3 regions of the Idiomarina sp. H2 genome follow, and region 2 is predicted to be linked to each of the others. Evidence: predicted binding sites of a transcription regulator. Region 2 holds the regulator's gene; each other region holds the start of a gene.
The links. The regulator FliA, encoded in region 2, starts transcription of late flagellar genes. The targets are predictions, from matches to a motif close to CTAAAGNTNNNNNNNNNNNNGCCGATA.
Positions count from the first base shown of each region.

Region 1: the regulator FliA is predicted to act here: its motif matches at 2,449-2,475, upstream of pomA (flagellar motor protein PomA).
Region 3: the regulator FliA is predicted to act here: its motif matches at 4,427-4,453, upstream of DET62_RS02045 (VC2046/SO_2500 family protein).

Region 1 covers NZ_SNZY01000010.1:60,151-68,055, forward strand. Annotated here, with positions in the region: gene thiI (tRNA uracil 4-sulfurtransferase ThiI) at 1-562, opposite strand, end outside; gene DET62_RS12675 (flagellar motor protein MotB) at 629-1,567, opposite strand; gene pomA (flagellar motor protein PomA) at 1,570-2,337, opposite strand; gene DET62_RS12685 (exodeoxyribonuclease VII small subunit) at 2,540-2,776, shown strand; gene DET62_RS12690 (farnesyl diphosphate synthase) at 2,773-3,660, shown strand; gene dxs (1-deoxy-D-xylulose-5-phosphate synthase) at 3,665-5,521, shown strand; gene DET62_RS12700 (phosphatidylglycerophosphatase A) at 5,545-6,027, opposite strand; gene thiL (thiamine-phosphate kinase) at 6,051-7,046, opposite strand; gene nusB (transcription antitermination factor NusB) at 7,050-7,469, opposite strand; gene ribE (6,7-dimethyl-8-ribityllumazine synthase) at 7,480-7,905, opposite strand, start outside.
Region 2 covers NZ_SNZY01000001.1:51,397-59,301, forward strand. Annotated here, with positions in the region: gene flhA (flagellar biosynthesis protein FlhA) at 1-2,023, shown strand, start outside; gene flhF (flagellar biosynthesis protein FlhF) at 2,036-3,370, shown strand; gene DET62_RS00280 (MinD/ParA family protein) at 3,427-4,299, shown strand; gene DET62_RS00285 (RNA polymerase sigma factor FliA) at 4,292-5,017, shown strand; gene cheY (chemotaxis response regulator CheY) at 5,055-5,438, shown strand; gene DET62_RS00295 (protein phosphatase CheZ) at 5,452-6,201, shown strand; gene DET62_RS00300 (chemotaxis protein CheA) at 6,215-7,905, shown strand, end outside.
Region 3 covers NZ_SNZY01000001.1:403,822-411,726, forward strand. Annotated here, with positions in the region: gene DET62_RS02020 (glutathione S-transferase family protein) at 1-728, shown strand, start outside; gene DET62_RS02025 (pirin family protein) at 725-1,561, shown strand; gene DET62_RS02030 (tetratricopeptide repeat-containing response regulator) at 1,558-3,201, opposite strand; gene DET62_RS02035 (NAD(P)H-quinone oxidoreductase) at 3,286-4,254, shown strand; tRNA gene DET62_RS02040 (tRNA-Tyr) at 4,292-4,376, opposite strand; gene DET62_RS02045 (VC2046/SO_2500 family protein) at 4,488-4,979, shown strand; gene xerD (site-specific tyrosine recombinase XerD) at 5,079-5,981, shown strand; gene dsbC (bifunctional protein-disulfide isomerase/oxidoreductase DsbC) at 6,037-6,768, shown strand; gene recJ (single-stranded-DNA-specific exonuclease RecJ) at 6,772-7,905, shown strand, end outside.

The sequences.
Region 1 (7,905 bases), on a different contig from region 2:
CACTTAACAATGACAGTACGGTTTCCTGAGTAGGAATAGGAAAACCACCTAAGCCATTCACTCGCTCCCCAACCAAATGAACAATCTGATTAGTAATTTGCAGTGCAATATCCAGGTCCGGATTAGAAAGGTTTACAGAAGTATCCGGAACACGCTCCAGCAAATAACCACCAACATAGCGTTCTAACTGCTGTGAATTAAATTCGTGGTTACCTTTACGTTTAACCCGCATAGCAAAACTTTTTCCCGGTAAACGCTTTAACCAGTGCTCACCAACTAACTCGGCAATAGCATCAAAATCGGTTAGCGGCCGCTCTATAACTTCGGCAAACCAGGAAATACCGGGGGTGTTTTGCAGAATCTCTTTGATTTCACTACGCACCTGAGAGTCGTCGCCATCAGCAGAAACTTCGATGCGATCCCACAGCCATTTGACGTATATCGAGTCATCGACCGGAGCCAGAATTTTACGCAGGTTATTGGTCAGTACTTTACCGTAACGCTTACGAACAGAACGGCTTTTAATGGTAATTTCAGCGTGCAGGCGAACAACAAACTTCATAGCTAAATCGTCAAGTCTTTAGGAAAGTGGGCAATTATACGTGTCCTGCCCGGCAGAAACCAGCGCTCAGTCTATTACATCAACCGGGTCAGATTCTGCCGCTTTACCCTGCATGACCGATATTTCAACACGACGGTTTCGCTTACGGTTCTCTTCCGAGTTATTCGGCACCAACGGTTTCGTGTCGGAGTAACCCATCACCACCAGCCGATCTTCGCTAAAGCCATCCACTTTCAGCATTTCTTCCGCAACAGCAACGGCACGCTTACTGGAGAGATCCCAGTCTGATGAGTAGATTTCCGATACCAGCTTTTCATTATCACTATGGCCAGAAATAGTGACCTCACCCGGAATATCTTTCAGCGCCCCGGCGACCTGCTGAATAATAGGCCGGAACTGTGGCTGCAAAAATGCAGACCCCTCTGGGAATGAACCTTGTTCACGTATGCGAATAATAATTTGCTGACCGTGTTGCTCAAGCTCAATCGTACCGGCTTTAATCTCATTCTCAAGCTGCTGTTCGATACGACGCATAAGCTCCTTAGATACTTGCGTCATAGCTTCCGTATTTTCTGCCTTCGCCTCTTTTGCGTCTTCTGCGCTGTCGGATTCCTGACCGCCACGCTCGGTTTGCTGACCACCGGCAAAATCGGACTCACCTTCCTGGAACTCCAGCATCTGCTGAGTCATTTCCACGGTCTGCTGCTGAATAGTTTCAATTGGCGTTGGTTCAGGCCGCCCGGGGCGGAATTCCTGGGCAATAACACTGGTACCCTTAGGAATGTCTTTCACTTCAATTTTATTCTGCACGCCCAAAGCGTACTTCATTGAACCGGCTATTTGCTTAAACTTCAGCACGTCCATTTCGGAGAAAGCCAACAACAGCACGAAGAAGCACATGAGCAAGGTCATGAGATCGGCAAAGGTTGCCATCCACATAGGCAATCCCGCTGGCGGACAGTTGCAGTCCTCTTCTTCTTCGTCTCTGACTTTCTCTGAGGCCATAACTACTCGTCCTCATCCTCGTTACCAATACGCTTAGATTCAGCTAAGTAATTACGTAAAATACCTTCAATGACACGAGGGTTCTGACCGTCCTGAATACCTAAAATGGCGTCCAGTATCAATTGCCGGTTCAGCTTTTCCTGTTCGGCCCGTAGCACTAACTTATTAGCAATAGGAATGGCAATAACGTTGGCTAAAAAGGCACCATAAAGGGTTGTTAACAAAGCAACGGCCATGGCAGGGCCTATAGCTTTGGGGTCATCCATATTAGATAGCATAGCAACCAGGCCAATCAGGGTACCAATCATACCCATAGCCGGGGCGACATCGCTCAGTATTTTAAATACACGGGCACCCTCTTCGTGGCGGGCAAAACTCATCTTTATGTCTTTTGACAAGGTTTGGCGGACAACTTCGGCATCGTGGCCATCAACCAGCATGTCTACGCCTTTACGAAAAAACTTATTCGGAATTTCCGCTTCTTCTAGTGCCAGAAAGCCACCTTTACGCGCCGAATCAGCCATTTCCACAGCCGTGTCGATAAGCTCTTGCGGGTGTTCAATTTTAAAGAAAAACGCCTTAACGACCACTTTCCCCGTGCCCAGAAACTGGCCCAGAGAAAAGTTCGCTAAGGTTATAAATAATGAACCGCCGAATACGATAAAGAATGAGCGAGTATCCAGAAACAGACCAATATCCCCACCCAGAACCATAGCAACAATGACAAAGCCAACGGCACCGATAATTCCTACGAGCGTTGCTATATCCACTCAGCCTTCCTCCCCGATTTGAGTTTTCATTTATGCTGCTGTGCTCATTCTTAAACAATCGCGCCGCGCTTACAAGCGACATCTGTTCATCTTACACAGGAATAATGAGATCATCGGCTGACATTCCGGATTCTTTATCGGATAATTAGCTTTCATTCTATTAGCAATGCGGCTCATCAAAGATATTAAGGCAGACTCAGCTATGGCAGACGAACAGAAACAGCAATCCTTTGAACAGGCTCTGGAGCAGCTAGAACAGCTGGTTAATGAACTGGAGCAAGGCGATTTACCGCTTGAGCAATCGCTGAAAAAATTTGAGCAAGCCATTGCCTTGTCACGCTCCAGCCAGCAACAACTGCAACAAGCCGAACAAAAAGTAACAACTTTGTTGGCTGAGCAGCAATCTGGAAATGATGAAAGCAATGGAGAACTGATGTGACGATTAACTCGTTAACAGCAGCAACACGAGAACAAGTCGATACCTTCCTACAGCAAACGCTTGCGCAGTTAACCCTGAACCCGCGGCTGAGCCAGGCCATGCAGCACGGAGTGTTAATGGGCGGAAAACGTATTCGCCCCTATCTGCTGATGACCGTTGCCAACATTTGTGGCGCCAATAAGAATGACGCTCTGCAAGCCGCTGCCGCTGTTGAGTTGATACATGCTTATTCTTTAATTCATGACGACTTGCCAGCAATGGATGATGACGATTTACGCCGTGGTCAGCCAACTTGCCACATTGCTTACGACGAGGCGACAGCGATTTTAGCCGGAGATGCGCTACAGACACTGGCTTTCGAAGTCTTAACCGAAAACCGTATGGAGCGGTTGCCCAGTGAACGGCAGTTGCAATTGGTTCAGGTACTGGCTAAAGCCAGCGGTGCACGCGGAATGTGTGCGGGTCAGGCAATAGATTTACAGGCGACAGCTAAAATCGTCACTGAAGACGCACTAGAACAAATGCATTTAAGTAAAACCGGCGCGCTGATAACCGCCGCCGCCACTATGGGTGTATTGTGCGGTAATGACAATGCACAACAATGGCGGGAAAAATTTGAGCAGTTCGCTCATTATCTGGGGCTGGCATTTCAGGTACAGGATGATATCCTCGACGTAACAGGTAATACTGAAGCTCTGGGCAAACCTCAGGGGTCAGATACCGCGTCTGAAAAATCAACTTACGTGCGTTTGCTCGGTATTGAAGGTGCTCAGCAACGCCTGCAAAACTTACACCATAAAGCACTACAGTCGTTAAGCGATATCCCTTACAATACAGACAGACTTGAACAATTTTCCGACTTGCTGTTAAAGCGGGACCACTAACTGAATGACTCAACAATATCCGTTACTTGATAAAATTAATTCCCCCGCTGACCTGCGCCGTTTACCACGGACGCAATTGCCGGAACTGTGCGCAGAAATTAGACAGTTTTTATTGACCTCAGTGAGCCAAAGCAGCGGCCATCTGGCGTCAGGTTTAGGCACCGTAGAGCTGACGGTTGCCCTGCATTATGTGTATCACACACCAGAGGACAAGCTGGTTTGGGACGTTGGCCATCAGGCTTACCCGCATAAAATACTGACCGGGCGTAAACAACGGTTGCACTCTATTCGTCAAAAAGACGGGCTTCACCCTTTCCCCTGGCGTGAAGAAAGTGAATACGACGTGCTCTCAGTCGGGCATTCAAGTACGTCTATATCAGCAGCTTTAGGAATGGCGGTCGCAGCGCAAAGACAAAGCCTTCGACAGAAAGTTGTCTCTATTATCGGTGACGGTGCAATGACCGCAGGTATGGCATTTGAAGCCATGAATCATGCCGGTGATATAAAACCAGATATGCTGGTCGTGCTGAACGACAATGACATGTCTATTTCAGAAAACGTTGGTGCTTTGAACCATCATTTTGCCCGCTTATTGTCAGGTCGCTTTTATACCTCGCTGCGCGAAGGCAGCAAAAAATTACTTAGCCCGCTGCCTCATATTCGCCATTTTGCCAGCCGTGCCGAAGAGCACATGAAGGGCATGATGGCACCGGGCACCATTTTCGAAGAGCTGGGGTTCAATTATATAGGCCCGATAGACGGCCATGATGTCGATACGCTGGTTGATACGTTATCGAACATGCGCGGTTTAGGTGGCCCACAATTGCTGCACATTGTGACGCAAAAAGGCAAAGGTTACCGGCCTGCAGAAAAAGATCCTATTGGCTACCATGGTGTACCAAAGTTTGATCCTACAGAGTCCAGCCTGCCTGAAAAAGCACCAGGTATTCCCAGCTATTCTGAAATTTTTGGTCAATGGCTGTGCGATACCGCAGGTAACGACAAGTCACTTATGGCCATAACACCGGCTATGCGTGAAGGCTCCGGTATGGTGAAGTTTTCACAGCAATTTCCGCAACAGTACTTTGATGTAGCTATTGCTGAGCAGCACAGTGTGACTTACGCAGCGGGTCTGGCTATTTCAGGACTGAAGCCTGTTGTCGCCATTTACTCCACCTTTTTACAGCGCGGTTATGATCAGCTCATTCACGATGTCGCTCTGCAAAACCTTGATGTGCTCTTCGCCATTGACCGTGCCGGTATTGTCGGTGCCGATGGCCCCACTCACCAGGGCGCATTTGACTTAAGTTACCTTCGTTGCATACCGAATATGGTGGTAATGGCTCCCAGCAATGAGCAAGAATGTCTGGACATGCTAACCACGGGTTATCAACACAAAGGCCCGGCTGCGGTTCGTTACCCCCGTGGAGCCGGCGTTGGTCTGGAGCTTCGTCAGGGTAAAGTTATTGATATAGGGAAAGCTCAAACCCTTACTGAAGGGCAGAATATTGCTTTCCTTAATTTTGGTACCCTGCTGCCTGAAGTAGAAGCGGCGGCAGCCAAATTTAATGCCACCGTTGTCGATATGCGTTTCGTAAAACCTCTGGACACAGCTTGTCTGGACCAGTTAATGACAACCCATTCAGTGCTGGTAACTGTAGAGGAAAATGTTATAGCAGGCGGCGCAGGCAGTGCCGTGAGCGAATACGTAGCCCAACACAAAACAAGCCCGCAAGTACTAACAATAGGCTTACCGGACGAATTTATTAAACATGGTTCGCAAGGTGAAGTTCGTGCCGAACTGGGTCTGGATGCCGCAGGTATTGAGCGGCAGGTGAATGACTTTATTAAGAAAAACTGAAGTATGACAAGGTCAGGTTTGCTTTAGCCCAGCAGGCCTGACAGCCACCAGCCTAAATGCAGTAATACCGCCGAGAAAATACCCGCCAGCACGTCATCCATCATAATACCGTTGCCGCCACTTAGCTTTTTATCTGCCCAGCCAATTGGGCCGGGTTTCCAGATATCAAAAATACGAAACAACACAAACGCCGACAGCAACCAAAAAGGCTCTACAGGCAATGCGAACATGGCAACGGCATAGCCAACTATTTCATCCCAGACAATTGAAGGGTGGTCGTGCTCACCCATCGCCTTCGCGGTATACTGACATATCCAAATACCGGCCAGCGTCATGACCACCAGAGCCAGCAAATATTCCCACCAGTTAAGTGGAGCTAATAAAAAAACGGCCGGAATACCAATAAGTGTTCCAAAGGTACCCGGCGCTTTAGGAGCAAGACCGGAGCCAAAACCCAACGCAAGCCAATGTATGGGGTTAAACCATGAAAGTTTCGCATGAGACATGGACTTGTGGCTCCTTAAATCTCTTATTTAGTGGCTTCGTTCTGCGGAAAGTGATTAAAGCTACTATAACCCTCAGCCAGCAACCAGTCTTCGCCATTATAGCGCAACTGAGTGTCACCGGATTCACCGTTCGCTACGCGACCAATACATACCGGTCGGGTCTTAAGGTGCGTGGTTAAGGTTTCCATACGCCCCCGATGTTCCTCGGGCAAGGTAAAGCAAAGCTCGTAGTCGTCTCCGGCGGTCAAAGCCAAAGCAAGTGCGTCATCCACCTGAAGTGTTTCGGTTAACGCCAGTGACAGCGGCAGCTTTTCCAGCTGCAGTTGCGCCTGAGTGCCGGCTTCTGTCATTAAATGCCTTAAATCGGCCAGCAGACCGTCAGAAATATCAATGCAGGAACTTGCTACGCCTCGCAGACTTTGCCCTAAAGCGACTCTGGGGGTGGGGTAATGCAGGCGCTCTATCACCTGCTGCAAATGTCGTCCGGTTGTGCTCACTTTATTTTGCGTAACCTGCAAGCCTAGGCCAGCATCACCTAAAGAGCCGCTGACATAAATCCAGTCGCCCGCCTTTGCCCCGGAACGCGGTATCGCGCTGCCCGAAGGCAGTTGTCCATGAGCTGTAATAGTTATTGTCAGCGGGCCTTTGGTTGTGTCGCCGCCAATTAACTGGCAATCGTAATAACTGCAAATTTCATCCAGGCCACCACTAAATTCCTGTAGCCAGTCTTCGTCCATACGAGGAAGCGTCAAAGCCAGACTGATCCAGCACGGCTGAGCGCCCATAGCCGCTAAGTCGCTTAAATTGACGGCAACACTTTTATGACCAATAGCACGGGGTGGCGTGGTCATATCAAAATGCACACCTTCAACCAGAGTATCGGTAACAATGACCAGGTCATGCTCAGGCATTGGCCGGACAACAGCGCCGTCATCTCCAATGCCCATAGCAACATCGCCCCGTTTTGCGGAGCGATGAGTGAAGTATTCATTAATTAGCGAAAATTCATCGCGAGGCATAAGTTACTGCCTGGTTGGGCGGAAAGTGTCTACTGCTTTATCGAGTACGCCGTTGACAAAACGATGGCTTTCATCGGCACCAAAAGATTTAGCCAGCTCTATTGCTTCGTTGATAGCAACTTTATAAGGTACATCAACGCGTTCACGCAACTCATAAGCCGCCAGTCGAAGAACAGCCAGTTCAATAGGGTCAAGCTCTTTAATCGGTCTGTCTAAAAACGGTTCCAGCGCTTCATCCAGTGTCCGGTAATGCCCGCCAACACCACGGACTAACTCTAAAAAGTAGTCAACGTCCACTTTGCTGGTGTCATTTTCCGTTAAAAATTGAGCCTCAATATCGCTAAAGCTGTTTTGCGATAGCTGCCATGAGTAAATTGCTTGCACGGCCAACTTGCGGGCCTTTCTTCTTGCTGCGGGTTTCATTTGAAGTATCTCAGAGTTGTTTCAGTACATTGACCATTTCAAGCGCGCTTAATGCGGCTTCCGAGCCTTTATTTCCGGCTTTAGAACCACTGCGCTCAATGGCTTGTTCCAGCGTATCGGTAGTGATAACACCAAATGCGACAGGTAAATCAAACTCGGTCGCAACCCGGCCTAAACCACTATTACATTCACCGGCAACAAACTCGAAGTGTGGTGTTCCACCGCGAATAACCGCACCGACCGCAATAATTGCGTCATACTTACCAGAGCTGGCCAGACGTTTCGCCGTTACCGGCATTTCATAAGCACCGGGAACACGCACAACGGTTATATCGTCGTCCGCTACTTCGCCATAATGCTTTAATGTCTGCACAGCACCGTCTAATAAGCTTTCAACCATAAAATGGTTAAAGCGAGAAACGATAATGGCAAACTT
Region 2 (7,905 bases):
TGTGGTGCTGGATGTTCTCTTTTCATTTTCAATTACTTTGTCACTGGTAGTTATGCTGGTGGCGGTTTATACCCAACGTCCGCTGGATTTCGCCGCTTTTCCTACCGTTTTGCTTATTGCTACGGTACTACGCTTAAGCCTTAACGTTGCCTCTACGCGTATTGTTTTATTAGAAGGGCATAACGGGCCAGGTGCTGCAGGCTCTGTTATTGAAGCTTTTGGTAGCGTGGTCATAGGTGGTAACTACACTGTCGGCCTGGTGGTGTTCGCCATTCTGGTTATTATCAACTTTGTGGTTATCACCAAAGGTGCCGGCCGTATTTCAGAAGTAACCGCTCGCTTCACCCTTGACGCTATGCCTGGTAAACAAATGGCCATTGACGCTGACCTTAACGCGGGCCTAATTAACCAGGAAGAAGCCAAAGCACGACGCAGCGATGTAACCCGTGAGGCTGATTTCTACGGCTCCATGGATGGTGCCAGTAAGTTCGTAAAAGGGGATGCCATAGCCGGTATCCTTATTCTCTTTATTAACATTATCGGCGGTCTGCTGATTGGTATGATTCAGTACGGCCTGACCTTTAATGAGGCAGTGGAAGTTTATACGCTGTTAACCATTGGTGATGGCCTGGTAGCTCAAATTCCGTCATTGTTACTGTCAGTTGCGACAGCCATTATCATTACTCGTGAAAATAACAGCCAGGACATGGGCGATGCGGTTGTTCTGCAATTGCTCGATAACCCTAAGGTTTTGGTTATTACCAGCGCGGTATTGTTTGCCATGGGTGTTATTCCCGGTATGCCGCATTTTGCCTTTTTAAGCATGTCTGCGGTGTTAGCCGGCGCGGCTTACTTTAAACTTAAGAAAACCAAGACTGAAGAAGGCGAACTGGTTGAAAAAGAACAGGAACAGCAAGTTCAGCAGGCGCAACAAAAAGAGCTCAGCTGGGACGACGTACGCCACGTTGACACTATAGGTCTGGAAGTTGGTTATCGCTTAATTCCTTTGGTGGATAAGCAGCAGGGCGGTGAATTGCTGTCACGCATTAAAGGTGTACGTAAGAAGCAGTCTCAGGAGTTTGGTTTTCTTGTTCCGGCTGTACATATTCGGGACAACCTCGATTTAGGCCCCAACAGTTACCGCATTACTCTTATGGGTGTGACCATGGGGGAAGCTGAAATTCGTCATGACTGGGAGATGGCGATTAACCCGGGTCAGGTATTCGGTGAGCTGGACGGTGAGAAGACAAAAGATCCGGCCTTTGGCCTGGATGCTGTCTGGATCCGTCCTGAGCAACGCGAGCACGCTCAAACTCTGGGTTATACCGTGGTTGATGCTGCAACCGTAGTCGCTACGCACTTAAGTCAGATTGTAACCAACCATGCCTCTCAGCTGCTGGGCCACGAAGAAGCACAAGAATTGCTGGACCGTCTGGGCCGTACTCATCCTAAGCTGGTTGAAGGCCTGATTCCGGATCTATTGTCACTGGGTAACTTTGTGAAAGTACTGCAGAACTTACTGGATGAAGGCATTGCGATTCGGGATATGCGCACCATTGTACAAACTTTGGTTGAGTATGCAGGACGTAGCCAGGACCCTGAAGTATTGACGGCTGCAGTCAGAATCTCACTACGTCGCTTAATTGTTCAGGACATTGCTGAGGGAGCCGCAGAGTTGCCTGTCATAACTTTGGCACCAGAGTTGGAACAGATGTTGCATCAGTCATTGCAAATGGCTGGTAATGACGGAAATCAGCAAGGGGCCGGAATCGAACCTGGTTTGGCCGAACGCCTTCAACAGTCATTACGCGAAGTGCATCAGCAGCAGGAAATGAATGGTGAGCCTTCAGTACTGCTGACTTCTGGACTTCTGAGGTCAACCATGGCGCGTTTTGCGCGTCACGCTACCGATGGTATGCGTGTGTTGTCCTATCAGGAAGTACCGGATGATAAACAAATTCGCATTGTCAGCTCAATTGGTGGACAACAAAACGGTGGTGAACAAACCGCCACACAAGAGTAACGGGAGTCGCTTGTGAAGATTAAACGCTTTTTTGCCGAAGATATGCGCCGTGGTTTGCAACAGGTTAAAGAAACTTTAGGTCCGGATGCTATTATCCTGTCCAATAAGAAAGTAAACGGTGGTATTGAGCTGGTTGCAGCCATTGACCCCGATGCGCAACAGGCACAGCCATTGGCTGAACAAGCGCCGAATGAGCCGGCCGCGTCAAAGACGCCAGAAGTGCCGGCTGAATCTTTGCAGGAATTGTTACAGCGTCAGGCACAGGCTGAACAGCCTGCGCAACGCTCTGCTACGCAAGCGGTTGCTGAAGCGTCCAAACGGCCAGAACCGAAAGCCGAGCCGCAAGAATTTAATGGCTCTCAACTCAACGACGATATTTTCCCTGAACAAGTAAACGCACCGGCAGCCGACGACTCCCAGGCCATTGCTGAACTGCGCTCTCAGGTCAATGGTATTCGTCAATTGCTGGAACACCAGTTGAGCGGCTTGATGAAACAAGAAATGGATCGTGAAGAACCAACCCGCTCTATGCTGATGAATCGGTTAATGGATATGGGCTTGAGCGAACGAGTTGCCGACCAGATTGCGTGTTTTATTCCTGAAGGCGGATCAGATGATGAGGCCTGGGAACAGACTTTGCATTTATTGGAAGGCCAACTGAATACCACCTCTGACGATATTTTGACACGCGGTGGTGCGGTCGCTTTAGTTGGCCCCACCGGTGTAGGTAAAACAACGACGATTGCTAAATTAGCGGCTCGTTATGCGCAACGCCATGGTGCCGATAAAGTGGCTTTAATTACCACAGACACCTTTCGTATTGGCGCCAGTGAACAATTACAAACCTATGGTCGTATCATAGGGTGTCCGGTCAAAGTGGCAAAAAATGCACAGGAACTGGCAGATGCATTACTTGCGCTACGTCAAAAAAGTCTTATTTTGATTGATACGGCAGGCATGGGTCAACGCGACAAGCGTTTGAACGAACAGTTAAGCCAGCTTATTCAGAATTCACGATTGCGGATTCGTCCTTACCTGGTGTTGTCTGCAACATCACAAAGCCAGGTGCTGATGGATGCTGTTAAGCAATTTAAAGCACTGCCTTTGTCTGGCTGTATTTTCACTAAGTTGGACGAATGCTTAAGTTTAGGTGAGAGTATCAGCGTAGCTATAGAACATGGCTTACCGGTTGGTTATTTAACAAATGGCCAGCAAGTGCCTGAAGACATTCGGGTAGCGGATGCGAACTTTATGGTTGCCGAGGCCGAGCGCCTGCTTGATAAAAGCATTTGTTCCTCAGTGTCAGACGTGCCAAAATCGTACTGGAATGAGGCGTTTTCTCGCTGAATGAGTCAATATAATATGAAGCTGTTATCAATCTAGTCAGAAAAGAGATACGCCCGATGGATCAAGCAAGCGGTCTGCGAAGAATGAAACAATCGAAAGTAAAAGTTATTGCGGTAACTGGTGGTAAAGGCGGCGTTGGGAAAACCAACGTGTCGCTGAATATGGCTATCGCAATGGCAAAGCAGGGCAAACGAGTATTAGTGCTGGATGCCGACTTAGGTCTGGCTAACGTCGATGTTATGTTAGGCCTGCGGGTTGAGCGCAACCTGTCTCATGTGTTGAGTGGGCAGTGCGAGTTAGAGGATATTCTGATTGAAGGCCCGGCGGGAATCAAAATTGTTCCGGCAACATCGGGAACGCGCTCTATGGTGGACTTGAGCGAATCTGAACACGCCGGGTTAATTAGAGCCTTCAGCCAGCTTCAGGGGAACTATGACGTATTAATTGTCGATACTGCAGCGGGTATTGGTAATACCGTTGTCAGCTTTGCCAGAGCATCACAGGATGTTTTATTAGTGGTTTGTGATGAACCCACATCAATTACTGATGCATATGCACTGATAAAAGTATTGAGCCGGGAGCAGGGCCTGTTTAAATTCAAGGTGGTTGCCAATATGGTACGAAATCTGCGCGACGGACAAGTATTGTTCAATAAATTAACTAAAGTAACCGATCGGTTTTTAGACGTTGCTTTAGAGCTTGCCGCGATTATACCTTTTGATGACAACTTGCGTTTAGCTGTTAGAAAACAACAACCTATGGTACTGGCTTACCCAAAATCGCCGGCTTCTTTAGCGATAAAAGCTTTGGCTAAGAAAGCCATTGACTGGCCTGTTCCGGCTCAAGCCGGCGGGCATTTAGAATTTTTTCTTGAACAATTGATAACTTCTGCCGATAACGAGAGTAAGCGGGATGTTGCCAATGAATAAAGCTGCCGTTTATGCCGCCACTGCTGACAACCGGAATGCTATTATTGAACAGCATACCGGGCTGGTTAAGCGTATTGCACACCATATGATGGCTAGACTTCCAGCCAGTGTGCAAGTGGATGATTTGATCCAGGCAGGCATGATTGGCTTATTAGAAGCTGCGCGTAACTTTGATAACAGTAAAGGCGCCAGTTTCGAAACCTTTGCCGGCATTCGCATTCGTGGTGCTATGTTGGACGAAATTCGTCGTGGTGACTGGGCTCCGCGCTCGGTTCATCGTAATCATCGGCGCGTACTGGAAGCCATTCGTCAGGTTGAAAATGAAACCGGACGCGATGCAAAAGACACGGAAGTGGCCGCAAAGCTGAATATGGGTATGGATGAATATCATCATATTTTGCGGGATGTCAGCACGGGACGAATCGTTGGTATTGAAGATCTTGGTGTATCAGAAGATGCTATCATGCCAGAGCAGGTAACGGGTTCAGCTTATGAACCGCAAAAAGATGTTGAGAATGCTGCGTTTCATAAAGCGCTGGTTTCGACAATATCTTCGTTACCAGAACGTGAAGCTTTGGTGCTTTCGTTGTATTATGACGAAGAATTGAATTTAAAAGAGATAGGTGAAGTGCTGAGCGTGAGTGAATCACGAGTCAGTCAAATTCACAGTCAGGCAATGTTGCGACTGAAGTCGCGAATGCAAAATTGGGTTGAATAAACTTTGGTTGTAATCGAGAGCCTCAGTGGAGGGTGCTTTGGATAAAAATATGAAAATTCTCGTTGTGGACGACTTTTCTACAATGAGACGAATCATTAAGAACTTACTTCGTGATCTTGGCTTTACCAATATACAGGAAGCCGATGACGGTAATACCGCATTGCCCATGTTGCAGAACGGTGATTTCGACTTTGTCGTAACCGACTGGAATATGCCGGGTATGCAGGGAATCGACTTGCTGCGTGAAATTCGCAAAGACGATAATCTGGCTCATTTACCGGTGTTAATGGTAACGGCGGAAGCCAAACGAGAGCAGATCATTATGGCAGCTCAAGCTGGAGTAAATGGTTACATTGTAAAACCATTTACAGCCGTAACGTTGAAAGAAAAGCTCGACAAGATTTTCGAACGAATCAGCTAAAGGGCGAACGACTATGTCTGATAACGCCCATGATATTTCTCTGGAGCAAGCCAAGGAATTAGTAGCCTTGCTGGAAGACGGGAAACAGCAGCAGGCTAACCAATTACTGGAAGATGTTTACAACCGTCGTAATGACAAGTTGTTTACCTCTGTGGGCCAGTTAACAAGAGACCTCCACGAAGCGCTCCAGGACTTTCAGGTTGACCCTCGCATCGTGCAAATGACGCAGGATGATCTTCCGGACGCGCAAAATCGACTGCTATATGTCATTGAAAAAACTGAAGACGCTGCGAATCGCACCATGGATGCTGTAGAAGCCTGTCTGCCACTTGCAGACGACATGCATAATCGTGTCGAGAAAGTGATGCCGGCCTGGAACCGGTTAATGAGCAACGATATTCAGTTAAATGAATTCAAGTCTTTATGTCATGAGGTCGATGACGTACTTAAGCGCTGTGGTGAAAATATGCCTCAAGTGCATGGGTTAATGACTGAAGTGCTTATGGCGCAAGATTTTCAGGATATTACCGGGCAAGTTATTCGTCGGGTTATTCAATTAGTCGAAGACGTTGAAAAGAACCTGATTGAATTGCTGAAGATATTTGGTAAAGAAGAAGAACGTCGTAACGCGGAAAAAGCAGGGCCTGCGCCTAAAAAAGATGCAGCCCATGCCGAAGGCCCAATTATCGATGCTGATCAACGCGATGACGTGGTTGGCGGACAAGACGAAGTGGACGACTTGTTGTCCAGTTTAGGTTTCTAGGAGCATCAGTCGCATGAGCTTTGATATGGACGAAGACATTCTGCAGGATTTTTTGATCGAGGCTGGAGAGATCCTCGAGCAACTGTCTGAACAGCTAGTTGAACTGGAAAATGACCCGCAAAACAAAGACCTGTTGAATGCTATTTTCCGTGGCTTTCATACGGTTAAAGGTGGTGCCGGGTTCCTGTCGTTGGGGGCTCTGGTTGATACCTGTCATGGTGCGGAAAATGTATTCGATACCCTGCGTACTGGTCAACGTACTGTAACTTCCGACCTGATGGACGTGATTCTTCAGTCTTTGGATACTATCAATACTCAGTTTGCGCAGGTGCGCGCTAAAGAAGAACCTGAAGCAGCTTCACCGGAGTTGCTGGAATTATTGCATAAGTTGAGTGAACCAGAGTCTGAGGACGAAGCGCCTATAGAGGTTCAAAAAGATGAACCTGCCGAGGAAACAGATCCGGAACCAGAACCTGCAGCAGAAGAAAGCAGCAGCGACAGCATTGATGAAATTCAGGACGATGAGTTCGAAGCGTTACTGGATGAGTTGCATGGTGAAGGCAAAGGTCCCGGAAAAGAAGACAAGCCAGCGGCGTCCAAGCCCAAGGTAAATGAAGACAGTGATGAGATTTCAGATGATGAATTTGAGTCATTGCTGGATGAACTTCATGGCAGCGGGAAAGCGCCTCAAAGTGCTGAGAAAAAACAAGAAAAGCAGAAAGAGCCTGCAAAAGACGACGAAATAACAGACGACGAATTTGAATCCTTGCTGGACGAGTTGCATGGCAGTGGCAAAGCGCCGACACCGAAAGGTGATAAGCCTGCTAATGAGCCAGCACCGAAAAAGCCTGAACCCAAAGCGCAGCCGAAACCTGCGGCAAAACCAGCATCCAAACCAGAACCGAAGCCTGAGCCGAAATCAGAGCCTAAAGCGAAACCAGCAGCGGCTCAGCCGGTAGATAAAAAGCCAGCTGCACCAGCGCCTGCTCCGGTTGAAACTACTGTGCGGGTTGATACCAAGCGCTTAGATGAAATTATGAACATGGTCGGCGAGCTGGTACTGGTCAGAAACCGTTTGTTGAGCCTGAGTAATTCTGATGAGTCAGACAGTGCTGAAATGGGCAAAGCTATTTCGAACCTGGATGTTGTCACTGGCGACTTACAGGGCGCGGTGATGAAAACCCGGATGCAGCCAATTAAGAAAGTGTTTGGCCGTTTCCCTCGGGTTGTCCGTGACCTGGCTCGTAGCCTGAAGAAAGAAATCAATCTTGAGATGTACGGTGAAGAAACCGATTTAGATAAGAACTTAGTTGAGGCTCTGGCCGATCCTTTGGTGCATTTGGTTCGTAACTCTGTTGACCATGGTATCGAAATGCCGGATGAGCGTGAAGCGAATGGTAAGTCGCGCTCAGGAACCGTCACCTTGTCGGCGTCTCAGGAAGGTGACCATATTATGCTGTCGATTAAAGACGATGGCGCTGGTATGGACGCTGAAAAACTAAGAGGCATAGCCGTTAAAAAAGGCATTATGGACGCAGACTCCGCTGCACGTTTAAGCGATGAAGATGCTTATAACTTGATTTTCGCGGCGGGTTTTTCGACCAAAGAACAAGTTTCGGATATTTCCGGTCGTGGAGTTGGCATGGACGTGGTTAAGACCAAAATCAGCCAGCTCAACGGTAGCGTTAAAATTAACTCAGAGTT
Region 3 (7,905 bases), 350 kb from region 2:
TGCACCCGCTGATGCTGGAGAATGGCTGGGAGTTTGCTGACGCGCCACTTAACGAACCACTGTACGACGCAGACTTTCTTTATCAGCTGTATTTAAAAGCCGACCCCGAATACACCGGAAGAGTAACCGTTCCAGTACTGTGGGATAAGAAAAATCAAACCATAGTGAACAATGAGTCGGCCGAAATTATTCGTATTTTCAATTCAGCGTTTAATGAACTGACCGGGAATACATTGGACTTCTTTCCCGCAGGTAAGCAAAAGCAGATAGAAGAAGTTAATGAGTGGGTTTACAACGACATTAACAACGGTGTTTACCGTAGTGGCTTCGCGACCACGCAGCAGGCGTATGAAGAAGCGTACGAATCGCTATTTGCTGCCTTAGACAAAGTAGAGAACATTCTTAGTCAGAGCCGTTATTTAGCTGGTGACGTATTAACCGAGGCTGACTGGCGTTTATTTACTACTCTGGTACGTTTCGATGCGGTTTATTTCGGGCACTTTAAAACCAACAAGAAGCGCATTGTCGATTACCCTAATATGTGGAATTACCTATTGGAGCTATATCAGCATCCCGGGGTAGAAGAGACCGTCGTGATGGACCACATTAAGACGCATTACTATGCCAGCCATAAAACCATTAATCCGACACAAGTAGTGCCTAAGGGGCCGGAAATCGATTTTCACCAGGCACATAATCGGGGTAGCAAGGGGAGTAGCCAGTCATGAGTGTTATTTTAGCCAAACACCGTGGAATGCCGGCGCAGGATGGCGCGGGAGTTAAACTCACTCGTATTATTAATCAGCCGGGGCTAAAACATCAGGACCCGTTTTTAATGCTGGATGAGTTTCGCTCCGATAACCCGGACGATTATATTGCGGGTTTTCCGCCCCATCCACACCGCGGTTTTTGTACGCTGACCTATATGTTAGCGGGCACTATGGAACATAAAGACTCTGTTGGTAATAGCGGTGAAGTTGATGCTGGCGGTGTGCAGTGGATGAAGGCGGCGAAAGGTATTATTCACGCCGAAATGCCGAAGCAAGTTGAAGGCCTTATGTGGGGTTTTCAGCTCTGGGTAAACTTGCCGGGCGATGAAAAAATGAGTGAACCTGAGTGGCACGACTATCCGGCAGCCAGCATTCCTGAAGTGAAAAATGGTGATGCCCTGATCCGAATTATTTCAGGGAAATACCAGCAGCAGGAGGGTCCAGTAAATGCGCCGGGACGAGACTTTCTAATGCTCGATGTTCACTTAGAAAGTGACAGCTTCAGTTTGCCGTCACAAGGGCAAAAACGACGCTTGGCTTATGTTTATCAGGGTGAGCTGACAGTGAATGGGGAGGCGGCGAAAGAGGGCGAGTTGATCTTGCTTGATCCTGCTGAAACCTTAGATTTTTCCGCTACTGAACATGCGCGCTTTATCTTGTTGGCCGCTAAACCTATTGAAGAACCCATTGCCCAATACGGTCCTTTTGTCATGAATTCGTCGGATCAGATTGAGCAGGCTATTAAGGATTATCAATCAGGTCAGTTAGCCGCTAACCAAAAGCTGAGCTAGCGCAGTTCCAACCCTTCAGTTTGCTCCAGTAACCGCTCATAGCGGTTACTGTGGCTACTGGATAATTGCAGCCCCTCTAAGACTTTAAAGCAATTATCGCATTCTTTCTTAAGCCGAACTCGCTCTCCACCTGGAGTTTCTTCAACATAACGGACGGCCGCCTGAATAAAGTTAAGTGCCGCACCACTGTTCATTGGCGCAGCTTCCATGGCTTTACGAAACAGCTCCAGTGCTCGAATATAATTGCCTTGCTGATAAGCATCTAAGCCTGCCTTATGAACTTCAAAGAAGTTATCCTGCTGTTTTTGAGCTGCAGTCAAGCGTGCCTGTAAAATTTTAGTGGTATAACTGTCAAGAGTCGGATTTTCGTCCTGATTCGCTGCTAGCGCATTCGCTTTTTCATACTCCCCGACATCCAGTAAAATGGCGATAACGTCAGGTAGTAAGTCTTTATTGATAGGCTGGTTGTGCGCCAGTTTTTCGCCAACAACCTCGTTTAAGCGTTGCTGAGCTTCGCGTAAACGACCATTAAATGAATCAATACGCGATAATAAAATGGATTCCAAATCCTCAAACGAAATATCGGCATGCAACAGATGCTCGTCATAGCGGGCTCGTTGCAGCTCCATTGTTGCTTCCGTCTGATACTTACTGATTTGCTGCGGTGTATCGCTATTTTCGGCCGCATCTAAAATGCTGCGTAAATAGTTGCATAAGTGATGTGCGTTACGAAAAACCGATTTACGAGCTATTTGCAAAACGTTGTTCATGGCTTGCTTGGCAATGTCAAAGTCGCCGTTGTCGCGGGCAATATGGGCCAGTTTGGTTTGCCTTTCAATTGAAAATGGCGCCATGGTGATGGCATCACGGGCGCTTTCCAAAGCGTCTTCCAGCTGCTGTTGTTGAAGGTAACATTCGGTTTTCAGGTCATAAGCTTCAACAGCATTAGGCATGCGCTTAATTAAATGATTAAGAATATTCAGGGCTTCTTCGGGAGAGTTTTGTAATAACCGCGTTTCAGCCAGTTTTAGAAAGACCCAACTGTGAGAGTTTTCCTCAAGTAGTTCTTTAATTGCCGTTTCCGCTTTATCTAATTGACCGGTTTTGTTGTACAACTCAATTTGCAGTTTGCGGCAGTAATTACTGTAGCGGCTGTTAGATTGAATATGTTTCTGGCAGGCACCAATACAGGCTTCATAATCATGATTTGTCAGCGCCTTGAATACGTCTTTTAACCACATGCGGCGTTTATAGGCTCGCACCAGGCGGGAGCGCAACACTCTATGTGAAAACGGTTTCATCAAATAATCATCGGGTTGAAGTTCCAGTGCGCTGAGAACCATAGGACGGGTGTTGTCGCCGGTAATAATAAAGAACAGAGTATGCTCTTTCATTAACCCTCGAACTTGCAGTTCCTCTAAAACCTGACGACCATTGCGGCCACGTCCCAGGTTATAGTCTACCAGCAGAATATCGTGCGGATTTTTGATGTAAGCGGCAATGCCGGCTTCGCCAGTGGTCTTGACTTGTACGTCCTGCGCCCCCAAGTTTAACAGCAAGCCTTTGAGCATGACCTGAAAGGGCTTCTGGTCATCTATTAATAATACGCGTTTATTATTGAGCTCTAAGGTTTTGTCCATTTGCGTCAAACAGTATCCTGATCTTATTCATACCGACAGCATACTGGCTAATTTCAATAATGTTAAGCGGCAACAGAGGCTGATATGAAAGCAATTGCTATTTCCGAACAAAAAGTACACTGGAAGAACCATCCTGAGCTGGACGAGCCACAGGCTAATGAAGTTCAGCTGCGGGTACTGAGCGCCGGGCTTAATCGTGCCGACTTAATGCAAATAGCAGGGAAATACCCACCACCTAAAGGTGCCTCAACTATTCCTGGACTAGAAGTCTGTGGGGTTATAGAAAAAGTAGGTAGCGAAGTCAATGGCTGGCAAACCGGGCAACGTGTCAGCGCGTTATTGGCTGGCGGCGGTTTTGCTGAACAAGTGAATGTTTCCGCTGAACAAATACTGGAGGTGCCTGAAAACTGGAGTAATGCAGAAGCTGCGGGTTGGCTGGAAACTTTTGCTACGGCCTATCTTAATGTCTATCAATTAGCTGACTTAAAACCCGGAGAGAGAGTATTAGCTCATGCGGGTGCCAGCGGTGTGGGTTCGTCACTGATCCAGTTGTGCCGGGAAAGTGGTAATGAGCTTACCGCCATAGTGGGTAGTGGAGAGAAATCAGAGTTTTGCCTGAAACTGGGGGCGAAAAATGCGATAAACCGGCACAAACAGAACATTGTTGAAGAAGTTAAAGCTCTGGGCGAAGTCGACGTCATTCTGAATCCTGTCGCTGGTGAGTCCATAGCAAAAGACCAGCAGTATTTGGCTCAGGATGGCCGTATTATTTTAATTGGCTTAATGGCTGGCGTGACTGGCGAAGTTGATTTCGGACGTATGCTGATGAAGCGCCAAAAGCTGATTGGCTCAACTCTGCGAGCATTATCACCGGAACGCAAAGGAAAAATTTTACAGGGTTTGTGGCGTGATTTTGGCGATAAGTTTAAAAGCAGCACCATAAAACCTATCATCGATGAGGTTTTTGCCGCTGACGATATTCAGCAAGCACTGGATTATGTTGCAGATAATAAAACTCAGGGTAAGGTGGTTATAACGCTTTCGGAAGAGTAATTCAGGCTGATAGCCAACTGCCGGTGCAGTAAAGAAATGGTGGAGGGGGCAGGATTCGAACCTGCGAAGGCTGAGCCGTCAGATTTACAGTCTGATCCCTTTGGCCACTCGGGAACCCCTCCACTCAAGAGGCGCGTATAATAACAGTCTTAGCTTAGCTGTAAAGAGAAAACTTAAACTTTTAGGACTTTGGCCGATACAGAAGTATCTGTAACCGATTATCCAGAGTCTTAATGAGTCAAGTTTCAGCTGTACAGAATAGTGCTGTCGAAAACCAGGCCGCTCATTTCTTTGAGCAACACGCGAGCGAAGCAGTTAATCACGGCTTCGCGGGCGAGTTTGCTTATTGGGTGTCTGCCTTGGGTGACGACCCGGTTATTTCTGAGCGCCCTGCGCAAGTTAACTGGCAAAGAACCATTGGTGCCGGCAGAACGCGGCCTTTAGATGTAAAGCCAGGCATGGTGCTGGCTAGTGGTGTCTATGCAACAGTTAGTCAGTTGTCAGACTTTAAACTGCAGGACGCAACTCATCCTCAGCCGCTTATTCCCGATGCAACGCCTGATCGTTTGCCCCTGGAGCTTCTTCATAACCTGGACTGGCGGGTTCGTCAGCGGCTGGAAAAGAAGAAACATCCGCAAACGGAAGAAGAAGACGAATACAAATACAAACACAAAGGGCCAGCCGGTCTTTACGATGTTCTGCAAAAGCTGGGTATTACCCACTAGCGGCTCTTTCTTTTCTTAGCTAGTTATTTTTAGTAAGAGTTCCCGCGGCTCTTACTATACGGCATAATGGCATTATCACTTCGCTAATTTCCAAAACGCATGAAGCAACTCCGCCCAGAGGACGAAGACCGTATTGATGCTTTTACTGAGCACTTGTGGCTGCATCATGGTTCCAGCGATAATACTCAGGCTGCTTATCGCAGTGATCTTCGTCGTTTCTGCGAATATTTAATACCATTGAAAAAGTCCTTAATGGACACCGATGAAGTGGTGCTGCAGGACTACCTGTTGTGGCGGCGTATGCAAGGCTTATCGCCACGAAGTACCTCGCGTTTTTTAAGTTCGACGAAGAAATTCTTCCAGTTTGCTGTAAAACAGCAGTGGATGGCAGTAGATCCGACCACACGCCTGAAACGCCCTAAATTACCGCAAAGCATTCCACATTCGTTAAGCGAAGAGGATGTAATTTCTCTATTGGAACAACCGGATACAGAAACTCCTATTGGTCTGCGTGACAGAACTATGTTGGAAGTGCTCTATGCTACCGGGTTAAGGGTAACCGAACTTATTCGTCTGCAATATGATCAGTTGAGCCGCCAGCAAGGCTTAGTTCGGGTTGTTGGCAAAGGCAACAAAGAACGTTTGGTGCCGTTAGGGGAAGAAGCGCTGGAGTGGCTGGACAATTATTTAAAGCATGGGCGCCCGGCAATAACTGATAAGAGTAGTCCCTGGATATTCGTTACACAGCGAGGCTCGTTATTAACGCGTCAGGCATTTTGGTACAGATTAAAGCACTACGCCGAAGAGGCCGGCATTTACGCCCATTTGTCGCCACACACTTTACGCCATGCCTTTGCCACGCACTTGCTGAACCATGGGGCCGATTTACGTGTCTTACAGCTACTGTTAGGTCACAGTGATTTATCTACCACACAAATTTATACCCAGGTTGCACGTGAACGTCTGCAGGCCTTACATGCTCAGCATCACCCGCGAGGCTAATTGCATTTTGGCTGGTAACAGGGTAGGGTTCGGACAGTTAATTTAAGAGGTATTTATGCGCAATTTAATGTCTGTAGTTGGATTAGTAGGGCTGGTCGGCGCAAGTTTCAGTGCGTCGGCTATTAGTGCGGAACAAAGTGAAGTCGACACCCGGCACCTGAATAAAATTGGTATTGAAGTGTTGTCCACAGAGCCCGGTGAAATTGACGGCTATGTCCGTGCGGTGACTAATCAGGGCATGTTTTATGTGTCAGATGACGGTGAACGGCTTATTAGCGGCAATGTGTTTGATATAACCGGGAGTGAACCGGAAAATTTAAGTGAAGCCGGCATGGCTAAAGTTCGCCTGAAAATGCTAAAAGGCTTTGCTGACGATATGATCGTGTACCCGGCTGAGAATGAGAAATATCAGGTAACGGTTTTTACTGACACTACCTGCGGTTATTGTCAGCGCCTGCACGAAAACATGGACAGCTATCACGCACAAGGCATTACCATAAAATACCTGGCCTTTCCCCGTGGTGGTATGAGTAGCAAAGGCGGGCAGCAGCTACAAACCGTTTGGTGTGCGGATGACAAAAAAGCGGCCATTACCGCCTTTAAAGAAGACGAAAATTACAGTGGCGACTCAAGCTGCTCCAATCCGGTTGCTGAGCACTACCAACTGGGCAAATCTTTTGGGGTAAGCGGTACGCCCGCTATCGTTCTGCCCGACGGTCGCTTAGTACCGGGGGCGTTACCTGCATCACGCTTAATTGCTGAAATTAAAAAAGGTGAGTCACAGTAATTCATGAGTGATTATGAAATACGTCGTTATCAACTGGTTGACGATGACTTTTTGCCGCAACAAATGCCACCTTTGTTGCGGCAAATTTATGCCCGCCGGGGTGTCCGTCGTGCTGACGAATTATCTTTGAAAGCCTCCGGTTTACTGCATTTTTCTTCGTTAAGAGACATCGGAAAAGCCGTTGAACTGCTGCAAAATGCGTTAAAAAATCAAGAAAAAGTTTGTATTTGCGGTGATTTTGATGCCGACGGTGCAACCAGTTCGGCATTAATGGTGTCGGCCTTGCAGGCCTTTGGTCTACAGCAGGTGGGGTATCGCGTACCAAACCGAATGACTGACGGCTACGGACTTTCTGTTGCCATGGTAGAACAACTAGCTGTCGAGAATGTGCAGTTAATTGTGACTGTCGATAACGGCATTGCAGCGAACGAAGCTATTGCACTTGCTCGTGAGAAGGGCATACAAGTGTTGGTTACCGACCACCATTTGCCGCCTGAAGAGCTGCCTCCGGCTAATGCGATAGTGAACCCGAATCAGCATGGCTGTGAGTTTCCCAGCAAAAATTTAGCGGGTGTGGGTGTGGCGTTTTATGTCCTGCTGGCGTTGCGTTCAGCGTTACGTGAACAAGGCGTTGAACCGTTACCTAACCTGGCTGACTGGCTGGATCTTGTTGCTCTTGGCACTGTAGCGGATGTTGTACCGCTGGATTATAACAATCGCGTATTAGTGCAGCAGGGGATAGCCCGTATTCGTAAAGGCATGAGCCGACCCGGAATTAAAGCGTTGCTGGAAGTTGCGAACCGTGATGCCAGTCAGCTGGCCGCCAGTGATTTAGGGTTTGCCCTTGGTCCGCGAATTAATGCTGCTGGCCGCTTAGACGATATTGGGCTGGGAATAGAGTGCTTATTAGCGGGTGAGACCCGGGCGCAGCAGTTAGCGCAGCAACTTAACGATTTAAACCAGCAACGTAAATCGATTGAAACGGAAATGCGCGAGCACGCCGAAAGCGCTGTCGCAAAGCTGCGTTTTGATCAAGGGCAGGTGCCTGATTTAGTCACTTTGTATCAGCCGGACTGGCATGCTGGTGTCATTGGTATTGTCGCGGGCCGGGTAAAAGAGCAGGTGAACCGGCCGGTT